DNA from 2 places in the Sulfurovum zhangzhouensis genome. Region 2 is predicted to be linked to the other one. Evidence: riboswitches for the same ligand, from Rfam matches in the RefSeq annotation. Region 2 holds a riboswitch; the other holds the start of a gene.
What was found. Region 2 has a riboswitch for cyclic di-GMP ahead of PGH07_RS04155 (hypothetical protein). Riboswitches for the same ligand answer to the same signal wherever they lie in the genome.
Positions count from the first base shown of each region.

Region 1: linked by a shared signal. The riboswitch ahead of PGH07_RS01400 (porin family protein) and the one ahead of PGH07_RS04155 (hypothetical protein) in region 2 are both predicted to bind cyclic di-GMP.

Region 1 covers NZ_JAQIBD010000001.1:265,103-273,025, reverse strand. Annotated here, with positions in the region: gene PGH07_RS01410 (2Fe-2S iron-sulfur cluster-binding protein) at 1-218, shown strand, start outside; gene rpoN (RNA polymerase factor sigma-54) at 392-1,666, shown strand; cyclic di-GMP riboswitch class I at 1,781-1,879, shown strand; gene PGH07_RS01400 (porin family protein) at 1,913-2,521, shown strand; gene PGH07_RS01395 (Ig-like domain-containing protein) at 2,534-4,573, shown strand; gene PGH07_RS01390 (cytochrome c) at 4,670-5,116, opposite strand; gene PGH07_RS01385 (glycosyltransferase family protein) at 5,243-6,304, opposite strand; gene PGH07_RS01380 (P-II family nitrogen regulator) at 6,512-6,898, opposite strand; gene PGH07_RS01375 (iron-sulfur cluster assembly scaffold protein) at 7,094-7,923, shown strand, end outside.
Region 2 covers NZ_JAQIBD010000001.1:797,668-805,590, reverse strand. Annotated here, with positions in the region: gene PGH07_RS04190 (AI-2E family transporter) at 1-138, shown strand, start outside; gene PGH07_RS04185 (response regulator transcription factor) at 131-820, shown strand; gene PGH07_RS04180 (ArsS family sensor histidine kinase) at 835-2,079, shown strand; gene PGH07_RS04175 ((Fe-S)-binding protein) at 2,098-3,399, opposite strand; gene argF (ornithine carbamoyltransferase) at 3,584-4,507, opposite strand; gene hemB (porphobilinogen synthase) at 4,628-5,599, opposite strand; gene ribA (GTP cyclohydrolase II) at 5,711-6,280, shown strand; cyclic di-GMP riboswitch class I at 6,468-6,548, shown strand; gene PGH07_RS04155 (hypothetical protein) at 6,568-6,921, shown strand; gene PGH07_RS04150 (ABC transporter ATP-binding protein) at 6,918-7,923, shown strand, end outside.

The DNA of each region.
Region 1 (7,923 bases), 530 kb from region 2:
TTGTAGAAGCATCAGGTTCTGCACTACCGTTTGGGTGCCGTGACGGTGAATGTGGAACATGTGTAGTACTAATTGAATCGGGGATGGACTATCTTAGTGATATGACTGACAAAGAAAAAGCAGTTATGAAAACAATAGGTGAGAGCAGTCCTAAAGCACGTCTTGCTTGCCAGATGAAGATCACACAGCCAAACGGGCTTGTACGTATCAAGTACTAATCTTTCTCCGGATTTTCCGGAGTTTGATGTAGTCATTTTTAAAGAGATTTCATAATCTTTTTAATGATGATTACCTCTATTTTGTCAAAAGATGCATTTTTGTGCAGTCTGGAACAGAATATGCATAGTATTGAATGTAAAATAATTTATATACTATATACAAGAGGATACAAATGGCAGTAAAGCAAGTCTTTAATCTCAAACAAAAACAAATACCGCGTCTTTCTATGCAGACATGGTTACCTTTGCTGCAATGTTCACTTTCAGACCTGGAAAAACATATACAGAATATCGCCAATGAAAATCCGTGTCTTGAAGTAAGTTCAGGCTTTGAAGTAGCAGAAAGTTCATCCAGCAGCACACATCAGGCATATCTTTCCTATCAAAATCATGTCTCCAATGCATCGAGTGATGAGATCGAATGGATGAGTATATCAACCCAGTCACTTTATGAAAAACTGGATGAACAGATCGCTGCACCGCTTTTCCCTACACCGATCTCTCAGAAGATCGCTAAACAGATCATATTTTATATCAGTGATGAGGGGTATTTTGAAGGAGATATTGAAGAGATCGCTACACAGTGCGGTGTACCTGCTGCACAGGTAGAATCGGTCAGACAGCGTTTTGCTTATCTTCAGCCTTACGGGGTAGGGGCAAAAGACTATAAAGAGTCGTTTTTGTTTCAGTTAAATGAGTTTGATCTAGATGATGATATGAGCCTATTGCTCAGTGCGATGATCATACAGTTTGAATCATTGGAAAAGTTTATCAGCCATCCTAGGTTTTCAGAGGCCAAAGAGATACTGAAACATCTCAAAAATCCGCCGGCTATCAAATACATGCCGAGTGAGCCGCCTATCTTGCCTGACCTTTTTGTCTATTTTGATGAAGATGAGTTGACCATAAAAATGAACAATGCATTTTATCCGGATCTCAAGGTGACACAGATCGATAAGTATGAGAATTTTGCGAAACAGAAATTTAAAGAAGCACGAGAACTGGTCAAGCTCCTGGACCTTAGAAAAAGTACGCTTTATAACATTACACTGGTACTGTTGGAAAAACAGTATTCGTTTTTCATGGGTGGGACGCTAAAACCTTTAAAACTTCAGGATGTTGCAGAAGAGCTTGGATTTAATGAGTCTACAATTTCCCGCGCGATAAGCGGAAAGTATATGGAAACAGAGCATGGTATCTACTCTTTTAAAGACTTCTTTTCCAATGCTATAGGCAATGTGTCTACAGCCGAGCTAAAAGAGTTTATCCAAAGATTGATCCAGAGTGAAGATAAAAACAAACCCTATAGTGACAAAGCGATCCATGAGATGCTTGAAGCACGTTTTGGTATACAGATGGTGAGAAGGTCTATTGCCAAGTACCGCCAGGAGCTGGATATCCCTTCATTTAAAGAGAGGAAGTTCCTTTATCAGCTTGAGATGCTCTAAAATGAATCAAGGAGAAGCTTTCTTAAAAAGATAAATATATTGTTATTATATTTGATAATTTGACTTAATACTTAGTATTTTAATAATGTTTTAAATATAATCAAAATGCATTACAATGTTAAACGCTACACCTATCGTGAGATAGGGTCAGAAAGCCATGGGTCTTGGATACTATAGCTCTATAGTAAAAGAAAAGATCGCCAGGTTGCATAATCAATCAAATACTACACTTATTAAAGGGAAATAATGAAAAAGGGAATGTTATCTCTGGTGTCTATAATGGCACTGAGTGGAATAGCTTATGGGGGCGGTGATATGGGTAAGGCTGTAGAGCCTTATGTCGAAATGCCGGAAGTTGAGGTATATCCTTTCTATATTGGCGTAGGAATGGGAGATGTATCGGTTGATGATGAGACAACTGATGAAAAGATTAGTGCAACTACAGTGGTATTACAAGCAGGATACGAGTTTAACAGTTATGTGGCACTTGAAGGACGTTATACATTAGGTCTGGGTGCTTGTGACTATGATAGCGGTACACTAGGTGTCACTGATGGATATGATGGTGATTATTATAGCTGGGGAGTTTATGTAAAACCTATGTATCCGATTGGAAACTTTGATATTTACGGACTTCTAGGATATGGCCAAATTATGCTTGAAGACCTTGCAGGTGGTGATGCAGTTCAAGGTGGATTCCATTGGGGACTTGGAGTAAGTTATGCGCTTTCAGGAGAGATATCTGTATTTGCCGATTATGTCTCATTGTATGATGATAAAGGACTTGACAAGAGAGCAGAACTTGATGATATAGTTGCCGATACTTGGACAGTCGGTCTTACGTATAAGTTTTAAAAGGAATCAAGAATGAAATTAACAAACTTTAAAATCATACCTTTTGTACTGATGGTTTCTTCACTTTTAGCATTGAATGGCTGTGATAAGTCTTCTACCTCTTCAGACAGTGCGCTTGCCGGTGTAGCTCCTGTAGCAGTAAACGATAGCGGTGTTGGTGTTTCAGGGGCACCGGCAACTATCTTAGTAGTAGCAAACGATACTGATGTTGAAAACAATCTTGATGTCAGTTCTGTACAGATCATCGGGACAGCGAATGCCGGTGATTCTTTGGTGGTAACGGGCGAAGGAACATGGAGTGTTGATGCTGCAGGAAATGTGACTTTTACACCTGAGATTGGATTTACTAATGATCCATCTGTGATCGAGTATATCGTATCTGATACTAATGGACTTGTATCCAATAGTGCTACAGTCACGATAGACTATCCCCAAACAGCACCTGTAGCATACGATGATGATGCTAATGGGACTTCAGGTTTTGCAACCACTGTGGATGTTTTGGCAAATGATACAGATGCAGAAAATGATATTAATACAAGTTCAATTCACATCACAGGTACGACCAACCCAGGTGATACTTTGGTAGTAGCTGGTGAAGGAAACTGGTCTGTCTCTCCTGTGCATACAGTGATCTTTACACCAGAAGCAGGTTTTACGGGAGATCCAGAGTCAATCACGTATATTATCACTGACAATACAGGTCTTACATCTAACGCAGCTACTGTAAGCATAGATTATCCGCAAACTGCTCCTGTAGCAGTGGATGATAATGAAACTAATACTACTTTAGGTGCAGCAACTACGCTAAATGTCGTGGCAAATGATACGGATGCAGAAAATGACATCAATGCAAGTACGGTGAATTTCGTAGATGGCAATGCAACGGATGAGAACGGTGATGATTATGCTGACAGTTTGGTTGTAGCAGGTGAAGGTAACTGGACTGTTGATGCTGATGGAAATGTGACATTTACCCCGGAGGCAGGCTTTATCGGCGATCCAACACCGATTTTCTATACTGTAACAGATAGAACAGGGCTTGAGTCAAATGAAGCGAACATCACAATTGATTATCCTAATCTACTAGCTTCATGCAGGGCATATCTGGAAAATGGTCTTTCAGTAGGTGATGGCATGTATATGATTGATCCTGACGGTGTTGGAGGAATAGACCCATTTGAGGCTTATTGTGATATGACAAGTGATGGTGGCGGGTATACTATCAAAACAGTTACTACCTCTTCAGCACTTTTGGCTCCAGCAGCAGAAGCATATTGTTCTGATAACTTCGGTATGCATCTTTTTGTACCAAGAACAGAGGCTCATTTTACTGCTGCGGTAACTGCACACGGAGCAGAATATTTTTATATCATGGGAATATATCCTAATGTAAACGGAGCTACTTGTATAAATACACCATTTAACTCAGCTTCCTGTACTACTTGGGCTCCGAAAGATGGCGGGATATGGTATGTTTCCAATAGAACAGATATCGCTGAACCAAATGGAGATAATAATGTTGATCAATCAATGGGTTATGCATTCTCAGGTACTACTCTTGCTAATTACAATGATATTGTATCCGGTTACAGTTCACAAAATTTTGCATGTTCTGCACTTGATGATCCTAAGGCACAAACTTTTGTAAATAATACTCCATTATCGTTAATGGATATGTCTACGGTTACTTCACAAATTATTGTAACAAATGCTATATCCTCTATCAATAAAGTGACTGTACATATCAATAGTAGTGGGCTAGCGCCTTATGATAATGAGTATCGTCTTGAAAGTCCTTTTGGAACGGTAGTCCTGCTTTCAGATAACAGGGGAACCGATCCGACATTTATCGCTACGTTTGATGATAATGCAACCATTTTGATGAGCGATCAAACTTTTAGTTCGACGATCAATGGAACGTATGTGCCAGAAGAACCTCTATCAGCTGTTAATGGTGAAAATGCAAATGGTACATGGACATTGAATGTGGTTGATAACATTCCTATTATTACTAATACCTTAAACTCGTGGAGTATTACGATAGAGTAATATTAAATTAAAGACAGGATCTAAAGATCCTGTCTTTGATAATATAAAGTATGTACTTTTTCATTCCCACTCTCAAAGTGGGAATGAAGCAAAAAATCACTCAGAAAAAGTCTTAAACCGTTGTGTCGCATAGGTTGAGTGGCATTGCACACAAAGTCCCATCATTTTGGAAAAATTTTCCTCTACTGCTTTTTTCTCTTCAAATTCGGCTGCTTCAGATAATTTACCGGCTGTAGCATGGAAAGAACGGTCTAGTTCAATAAACCCCTGCGGTAAATTTGTTTTCAATTCTTCTCTTTGTGCCTGTGTTAAACTTTTAGTGAAGATAAAACTGTCATGGATATCTGTTGCCATTTTGGAGATCTCTTCATACTCACCTTTTACTATATTAGAAAAGATACTATGCATCCCTTTTTCGATATGTCTCATCTCCTCAGCAAGAAGTGATCTTGTATCTCCTGATAATCCTTCTACGCCTTTTTGATTTTCAGTTGCTAATATCCCTGTTGTTAAAGCGATAATTATTCCTAAGAACCTGATCATGCTTATTTCCTTTTACTCATTTTTTTCAAGTTGATCGTAGCATTTTTATATTTTTTTAGAATTGATTTATGTTAAGTTCTTTGAAGTAAGGGCGAGATACCGCAATATCAAGCCTGATATGCCTATCTATTTCTCATTTTGCAACTTAGTATACAACTGCAAATGTTTGTCTATCACTAGTTCCCAATTCATATTTTTTTGAGCAAATGAATAATTTTCAACTTTTTGTTTGGATAGTTCTATCCCTTTTTTGAGCTTTAAAGCAGCATCTTCAAAATCATCAACTTTAAAAGCAGGGTTATTGGAATATTCTAATAACTCTCCAATACTTCCGGTTGCCGGTCCTACCACTACTTTATTAAAGGTGTAGGCTAAAATTTGTACGCCGCTGTTTAAAACTTCCGATCTCGGTATAAAAACCACATCTGCTGCATTCATGTAATACTGAATATCCTCTTCAGGTACCAACCTATAACCTAACATACGATCTGTTTTTAAGCTATAAATGAAGCGTTTGAATTGAAATAAAACCCAATCAAAAAATTGTTTTTTCTTTGGATGTCTATACCATCTAGGCACAATTAAAAACTTATTTTCTACATCCAGACGCTTAAAAGCTGATTTGATTAGATTTCGTTCTTTTTTATGTCTAATACGTCCAAATACTAAAATAATGTTTTTATTCTCGTCTAATTGCAAAGTTTTTCGTGCTTCTTGTTGTGTACAATCATTTAAGATGTCACTGTACATAGGATGATAAATAACTTCATGTACTAAAGACGGATTATCAAGGGTATTCGTATACATAGATTTAAAATTGTCAATACTTGCATAACTATAGTGAATTACAGCATCAACATAGGTGTAAATTAATTTATATATTTCTTGATACAAACTATTTAATTTATGAGGCAATATATTATGCCGGGTGATCACCAACCTGCTTCCGTTATCTTTCCAATACTTCAACCGCTGTTCTAATCTTAGAATATCATCCCTGTTAACTTTTTTCCATTTAAATAGTTGTTCCGGCCATTGTAAATGTATGACATCATAATGATTTGATGAATCTGTACTCCAGAATTCATTAATTGAAGCCTGAATGTCAACAAATTTGCACATACGATGATAAAATCCATCTATAAGCGGATTCCCACCTTTTAATTCTGATGTCAATAATACTTTCACTCTTTACCTTATCTCAAATAATTTATCGAAAGCTATTTTATCTGATATTTGCTTTTTCTTCTAATGTGATATTGTGAGATGAAAAATATACATCAAACTTGAATATAGATCATTTTAATCTATATGAAGTCATATTTTATGGGGAATGTATAGGTATTATCTACTTTTATGGCAGACAAAAATGGACCCGGGCACTCGACCTCCGGCTTAACTAGCCGGTGTGTCTTCTGCTGTGAAACTGTCTTTCATACTTGGGGAGATCTTATCGATCACTGAGTGGGAGAGTGCATCTGCATTGATTTCTCCTGTACGGATACGTTCTACTTCCATTACAGGTGTGACCCACATTTTCCCAGAACCCTTTTCCGAGTTTCTTGCATTGTCACGTATCGCTTCTTTGGCAAGTTCTTTGAAGTGTGGGCTGGATACAACGATGTCAAGCCTGATATGTTCATCTACTTCTTTCATTGAATCGATAAACTTACCTTTTCCTTTTACTTTACTCAACGTAACACCTTCTATCTCCGAAGATTTGAGGTCTTCAAGTACGTCTTTTACACATTCAGCATTGATAATGGCAGTGATTAAATACATTGTTCTTCCTTTTAATTAATGTATTAATCCGTATGCATAAAGTGTTCTCAAAACAACATTTGACCCAAAATGAATGACAATTTTGTAGATTTGGCATAAATTTAACAATTTTGTATAAATAGAAAGTGAAGAGACAGGATCAGTATAGAACAGAATTTGCAATAGCTTCTAAAAATGAATATAAAGGAATTTATCATGGCTAGAAATGATCTTATCGGCGGCGCACTTTGGGAGGAATATTCACAAGAGGTACAAAAGAGAATGGATAATCCTGCAAATATGGGAGAGATCACTGAAGCAGAAGCGGGCGAGAACAAACTTGTCATCGCAGATTTCGGTGCAGAGAGTTGTGGTGATGCAGTAAGACTTTACTGGCTGATAGATCCAAAAGATGACAAGATCATCAATAGTAAGTTCAAAAGTTTCGGTTGTGGTACTGCAATCGCAAGTTCAGATATGATGGCGGAACTTTGTATGGGTAAAACAGTGGATGAAGCAGTCAAGATCACAAACATTGATGTTGAGAAAGCGCTTAGAGATACTCCTGATGTTCCTGCAGTACCAGGGCAGAAGATGCACTGTTCTGTAATGGCATATGATGTGATCAAGAAAGCTGCTTCTATCTATAAGAATGTTGATATGGATAGTTTTGAAGATGAGTTCATCCTCTGTGAGTGTGCACGTATCACTCAAGAGACGATCCAGGAAGTGATCCGTCTGAATAAACTTACAACCATTGAGGAAATCGTTGCTTATACTAAAGCAGGTGCATTCTGTAAGTCTTGTGTCAGACCTGGAGGGCATGAAGTAAAAGATGTCTATTTGGTTGATCTTCTGGCTACAGCACTTGATGAGAGAGAAGCACAAGAGAAATCACGCAAGATCATTGAAGCAAAAGGTGACGGATCATTTGAATCGATGGGACTTGTACAGAAGATCAAATCTGTTGAGTCTATCCTTGAGGAGTATATCAGACCTACACTCAAAGCGGATGGTGGTGATGTAGAACTTATGGATATCAAAGC
Region 2 (7,923 bases):
TATGGTTTCTGGGGAATGATCCTTGGGCCGGCAATTACCTCATTTTTAATTGCGATCACGAAAGTCTATATAGACTACAATGAAGCTGAATATATTAAAGAGATAAAAATTAACAAAATAGGGGAGAAAGATGATTAAGATACTTATCATTGAAGATGATCCGGAACTTGCACTGATATTGACGAACTATCTGACAAAATACGATATGGAAGTGATCGGTGCAGAAGACCCTTTCTTAGGACTTTCATTGCTGACACAGCATGATTTTGATCTGATCATACTTGATCTTACACTTCCGGGTATGGATGGTTTGGAGGTGATCCCAAAGATCAGGGAAGTCACAAATATCCCTATCATTATCTCTTCAGCACGTGACGATATCACCGATAAGGTGATCGGTATGGAGCGTGGTGCGGATGACTATATGCCAAAACCGTATGATCCCAGGGAGCTGGTAACACGTATCAAGACTATACTGCGCCGTACACATAGTGTGGAAGCACCTAAAAAAGAGGCTGAACTTTTTGATGCGGATATAAAAGCCCATACGATTACATTTAAAGGAGAGTTGTTGGAATTGACTGCTGCAGAGTATGATATTCTCAATATGTTGATCCAGCATAAGAACGGTTCTGTATCCAGAGAACAGCTGCTTTATGAAAGTGAACATATCGATGATGACAGTTCGATCAAAAATATCGATGTGATCATCTCACGTATCCGTCAAAAGATTGCAAAGATCGATCCTGATCATGTTTATATTAGGCCAATTCGAGGTGTTGGATATCTGTTGACAGACCGTCCTACACCTGCGAAGTAAAAAGAAAGTGAGTCATGAGAAATTTATCGGTAACGACCTTTATCCATATTCTATTTTCTATAGCGATCATCATTTTGGTGACCACCTTTATATTGTTCCTCTCCTGGGATAGAGATCGTCAGAAAATCGAAGAGTTTAAACATTATCAACTGATCTCTGTGACCTTCCTTTCCAATCTTCAAAGACATCCGGGAGATGAGAGACTGCAGGAACTCTACAAAGAGCTTCAATTAAAGCCTTTATCAGATGAAGGTGCTTCGATCCTGAAAAAGCGTATAGAAAACAGTGGGGAGACAATCTTTACCGGCGGTTCGGCATTGGGTAAAGTGCGAGTGTTTGATATTAAGGGTAAAAGATATATCTATATACAGCGTATGGAGTATAATCTCATGCTTGTGGATGATAGAGAAGAGAAGTACTATTTTGAGATTGCCGTGTCTTTGGGTGTCTTCTTGACGGTACTTTTGCTTTTGCTTTATGTAGCTGTCTTGCGTAAACTTTATCCGCTTCGTACACTACATAAAGAGATACAGCGTTTTGCTAAGGGTGATCTAAATACTAAAGTGACCTATAAGTATGATGATGAGATAGGAAAAATCGCACAAAGCTTTGACAATGCCATTAGACATATCAATCAACTCTCTGCATCTAAAAATCTCTTTATGCGCAATATCATGCATGAACTTAAAACTCCGATTACTAAAGGACGTATCATTGTAGAGATGCTGGAAGATGTTCAGAGTAAAAAAGTATTGGTACGTGCCTTTGAACGTATGAATGAACTGATCAATGAACTTGCCCAGATAGAGCGTGTCACCACACAAAGTTTTGAACCGAGTTTAGAGTATACTTCACTCAAAGAAGTAGTGCAGAGAACACGCGAGCTTTTGATCAATGAGAGCGACCACATGAGTATTGAGGTAAAAGATGTGGCTTTGATCACGGATGTAAATCTTTTGGCTTTGGCACTTAAAAACCTTATGGATAACGGTATAAAGTATAGTACAGATAAACACGTACATTTGAAGTCAATTGATTGTGGTTTGGAAGTTTCATCCAGAGGAAAAGCTTTGCAACATCCACTCTCTTATTATATTGAACCTTTTTCTCAAGAGGAAAAACGAAGTTCAGGTTTTGGGCTTGGATTATATATAGTAAACGCGATTTTGGAAAAATTGGGATATATGCTGGATTATCGTTATGAGGAGGGGAACAATATATTCTCTGTTCTTACAGAGAATCATTGTCCTATCAAATAAAATGTAAGAGGTGAAGCACTACTTTAGTGCTTCAGCGATAAGTTCTAGAGGATTCTTGAAGATCGTCTCCACATCCGCATTGTTCATTGCTTCACTAAGTTGTACACGACAAGCGCTACACTCTGCACTTACGTACTTGGCTTTTGTATCTTTGATCATCGCAGCTTTTGGTTTACCTGCGGCTTCAGCAAGATGGAACTTCTCAGTCTGCATTGTTACTCCTCCAAATCCACAACAGCGGTTCGGATCACTCATCTCTTTCATTGGATAGTTTTGAGCAAGCAGATTACGTGGTTCTTGCCAAATACCCTGTACTTTTCTTGCATGGCAAGGATCATGGTAAGTCACGACATCATCAAACTTTTTACCTTTTTCTGCCAGTAGTTTGACCAGATCGGTATTGTTATAGAGCCATGCTGTTGCCATGTGTATTTTTTCACTCACTTTTTTAGCACGCTCTTCCCATTCGGGCATATCGTGATTTGCAAAGAAGACCTGCCAATCATGTTTTACCATTGCTGAACAGGTTGCTTCCGGGATCAACATCGCATCACATTCATCCATAAAGCTCTCAAAGTATTTGATGTTCTTTTTGGTCATATACTCTACTGAGTCTACATCTCCTGTAAAGTAGGCAGGGGCACCGCAACAGAGCTGTTTTTTAGGGATAAAGACATCGATATTCAGTTGTTTCAGTATCTCTACCAGACTATCCCCGATATCGGTATAGTTATAGTTGGCAAGACATCCGATGAAGATAGCTACACGAGGGTTCTTCTTCTCTTGCAGTGGTGCAGGTATCTCTTCAGGATGACTATTGAGAAAGCTTGTTTTCGCCAGAGATGGAAGAAGCCTTCCTTTTTTAACCATCGGAAGTGCAAATCTTGCCTTGAGACCACGGCCCTTTTCATCTACGCTGAGTGCACATGTCTTGAACATAAATCCAAGTTTCATGACAAGGTCCATAATCTTTCTATTGCGAAGCAAAAAGAAAAAGGCTTTTTTAAACCAGGCAATACCATACTTCTCTGCTATATCAGCACGAACTTCTTCGATGACCATATCTGTAGGTAGAGAGTTAGGACATACATCTACACAGTTGGTACATAAAAAACAGCTCTCAAAAATATTTTTTGTATTTTTATCCAGTTCCAGATCTCCACGTTTATATGCACCCAGAAGATCGATGAACCCTCGAGGAGAAGTGGTCTCATCGGGATTTACCTGGTGGATAGTACATACCGGGATACATTTACCGCATTTGATACAGGCTTCACTGGTATCGGTAAAGTTAAAGATCTCATCTAGTTGTTTACTCAAAGGTTTTTCCTTAATTATTTTAAATCAAAGGTTTTACTATTATTTGTTCTCTTTTCCTTTGTTTTTGTAACCAAGAAAAAGAACGAACTCAAAAAATAAGCATCAAGCACTGCTACTTTTCTAATGTTCTAATATACTCTAATCTTTGCATAAATGCAAATATGTTGATAGTACAATGACTTGACTAATCATTTCTATGGCTATCAAGCCATACCATGATACCTTTTTGTGCATGAAGTCTGTTCTCGGCTTCTGTAAAGATCACTTCAGAATGTTTTTCAAAGACCTCTTCGCTTACTTCATATCCTCTATAAGCAGGCAGACAGTGTAGGAAGATCGCATCTTCTTTTGCTAGATTCATCATCGCTTCATCAACGATATAGCCATCAAAGGCTTTTAGTTTTGTCTCTTTTTCGTCTTCTTGCCCCATAGAAATCCATGTATCCGTCGTGACGACATCAACACCTTTAACCGCTTCTTTAGGATCGTTACCAAAGATCAGTTTACCACCGTTTTGTGCAGCAAGTTTCTCAGCCTGTGCTACGATAGCCGGATCACACTCATACCCTTTTGGCGTTGCTACACGCAGTTCAAAGCCCATGATCGCTGCAAGCATCAGCCACGAATGGGTCATGTTATTACCATCTCCTACATAGGCAACGATCGGGTTTTCTTTACCAAATTCAAGCATCGTAAGAAAGTCTGTCATGAGTTGTACCGGGTGGTAGTCATCTGTGAGACCGTTGATCACCGGTACTTTGGAGTACTTGGCAAACTCTTCAAGCTTGCTATGCTCAAACGTACGTATCATCACCATATCAACCATACGGGAGATAACTCGTGCCGTATCTTTCATCGGTTCTCCACGGCCCAGCTGAATATCATTAGACGAGAGGAAAAGCCCGATACCGCCAAGCTGGTAAATTCCCGTCTCAAAGCTTACTCTTGTACGTGTTGAGCTCTTCTCAAAGATCATTCCCAGTGTCTGGTGTTCCATGTAGGGTACAAACTTACGTTGCTTTGTCTGGGCTTTGATCTTTTGTGCCAGTGCGATCATCTCCAGCAGTTCCTCTTTAGTAAAGTCTGCCAGTGTCAAAAAGTGTCTCATCGGACTATCCTTGTTAGATACATTAAATATAGCTAAAATTTTAAAAGGAAATATTCTACCATAAATGGGTTGAAAATTGAAGATGTGCGTAATCATTGGGGTAAAGCTCCCCCAAAGTTACTATTTTTGAAGGAGCAGAGCTGCCTCTTTTGCATGGTATGTGATGATGATATCTGCACCTGCACGTTTAAATCCAAGCAGCGTTTCCATCATCACTTTGTCATAATCAATTACACCTGCTTTAGCAGCCATTTTTAGCATTGAGTATTCACCGGAGACGTTATAGACTGCCAGTGGAAGTGAGGTATTGTTTTTGATATCTCTGACAATATCAAGATAGGCAAGGGCCGGTTTGACCATCAGTATATCTGCCCCTTCTTTTTCATCCTCTATACTTTCCAGGATCGCTTCATTTCGGTTTGCAGGGTTCATCTGGTAGCTTCTTCTATCACCAAAACTTGGACTGCTTTCTGCCACATCTCTAAATGGCCCATAGTATGCTGAAGCAAATTTCGTTGAATAGCTCATCACCGGAAGGTTTTCAAATCCTGCACTATCCAGTCCTTCGCGGATCGCTGTGATCATCCCATCCATCATACCGCTTGGAGCGATCATATCTGCACCTGCTTTGGCATGAACAACTGCTTGTTTTGCAAGATTTCCAAGAGTAATATCATTGTCTACGGTTTCAAGTACCGGGTCCAGTACTCCACAATGACCATGGTCAGTGTATTCACAGAAACAGAGGTCCGTGACGACAAACATATCCGGGTGTGCAGCTTTCACCGCTCTCACTGTTTGGGCGATGATACCATGCTCACAGAGTGCATCGCTTCCAACCGAGTCTTTCACATCCGGTATCCCAAAGAGGATGATCGCGTAGATACCGAGTTTTTTGAGATCTTCACACTCTTTAACGATCTCATCAATACTCATTTGGTATACACCCGGCATAGAAGCTACTTCATCTTTGATACCTGTACCGCTTCTAGCAAAAAGCGGATAGATGAAATCATTGACACTCAGATGTGTCTCTTGAAGGAGGTCTCTTAGGACGGGGTTGAGTCTTTTTCTACGAAAACGTGCAAACATAATAACTTTACCTTTTGGGTGAACTTTTTATACTCTATAAGTAGCCGCTATTTTACAACAATTATCGGCTATTAATTATTAATTATCCATTATTCCTGTATAATCTCCCCAATGAAAGCAGTAGAACAATCACAAACCGCCATTTTACCAACCAAATACGGTACATTCAACATTCAAGCCTTCAAAGATGATCTGGGAAAAGAGCATTTGGCAATTTTCACCGATAATCTTCCAGAGGCTCCGATCGTACGTGTACATTCTGAGTGTCTGACCGGGGATGCTTTGGGTTCGCTCAAATGTGATTGCGGAGAACAACTTCATGCTGCTATGGAGCTGATCGCAAAAGAGGGTGGAATGATCATTTATCACCGTCAAGAAGGTCGTAACATCGGACTACTCAATAAAGTGAATGCATATGCGTTACAAGATAAAGGATTTGATACGGTTGCTGCAAACCATCAGCTGGGATTTCAAGCCGATGAAAGGACCTATGAGATCGTTGAGTTTATCCTGGAACATTTTGGGATCAAAAAGCTAAGGCTGCTTACTAACAATCCAAAGAAAATTGAAAGCCTCAAAAATATAGAGATCATAGAGCGTATTCCTCTCCAGATCGCTTCAAATCCTCACAATGAAGGGTATCTGCAGACTAAAAAAGAGCAGATGGGGCATTTACTATAGTCCACTTTGTATCAGAATAAATAAGAAACTAAAATTATTTATGCACTCTTCTCTTATCATATAATTCTCAGCTTGTTTGCTCAGTTAAAAAAATTTGCGCGTGTATCGCATATTTGTTATTTCTACTATATAATATCTTCGCTAACTGTTATTTAATTAATGAATAGGTAGAATAAATTACTTTTATTAGAGAAAAAGCCAAACCTATCGTGAGGTAGAGACGGAAAGCTGCGGGTCTTAAAAGAGAAAAGATAGCCGGGTTGCCAGAGATTGTCTGGGGTATTATAATGAAAAGATGGCAGTTTATGTCGTTGAAAAAATTTCGTTTAGTTGATTTACAACTTTTTGTTTTCCTGTTAATTCTATTTGTTTATGTCACTACCTTTACTATATTCACTGAAAGGGGAAGTGATGATATTCGAGAGAATAAGTATACTAAAGAGGTATTACTAGATGATAAGACTCTTTATACTTTTGAAAAAAATGTAGACCTGATAATGGATCTGCGTTTTCAAAACATTTCTATGCTGTTTCCCTCTCTTATACTGAATCATGCTTCGGTCACTTTAGTATCACTGCAAGTGTCAACGATCAAGCCCTATGCTTATATGATGAATATTGATGGGGTGGGTCAAGAATGACAAAGCTCTATTCATTGAAACGTTTCTGGCAGCAGATATTGGGGCAAAAAAAAGAGTTTTGGGCGACAACATTTTATGGCATGGCTGCAACATTACTGCTTCTGCCTATCCCTATGCTTATTCCACTATTGATTGATGAAGTGTTACTTGGACACCCTGGAAAATTGACAGCATTTTTGTCTACGACATTTGGTAATAGTGAAACTTGGTTTTTAGTCTTGGTTACGGTAATTCTTGTGGCTATACTGCGAATGGGAGCATTTGTTTTTAGCAATCAACAAAGTTTTTATGCTATTAAAATTACGCAAAGGATCAGTTATCTGCTAAGACATCGTATCTTGCATCATCTTGAGCGTGTGTGTTTGTCCGAGTATGAGACTTTAAAATCGGGGGGAGTTGTTTCCAAGACCATACAGGATGTAACAGGTGTCAGTAGTTTTGCCAGTGCATTTGTCAGTAGTTTTTTCAGTTCAACCTTGATGCTTATTGGTATTGCAGCAGTCATGTTATGGATGAACTGGGTTCTGGCTTTATTGATCTTATTCCTGAATCCTTTTTTTCTTGCCTTTTCAAAAGTCCTAGGGAAAAAGACAGGAGAGTTGTTAAGACGTCAATATAAAGCCTATGAGGTTTACAATGAACTACTGAATGAAACACTTGAACTCTTTATTCAAGTACGGGCAAGTAACCAAGAGAAAAACTTTTTTGCTCTTATTCTTGACCAGTCCAAAGAGATAGAAAATGCATCCATTGATTATGGCCATAAAGCTGCCGTGGCACAACGGTCTTCCGGACTTTTGACTAATACGGTCATTGATATATTCCGTGCTTTGGGGGTGGTAGTAGTAGCTTATTCTGATTTAAGTGTAGGAATGATGATCGCCTTTTTGTTTTATCTCTCTGCTTTGAATTCTCCTGTACAACAGTTAATGGGACTAATGATCAGCTATCAAAATACCAAACCTGCGATAGAGCGCATTAATGCGCTTTTAAAATTGAAAC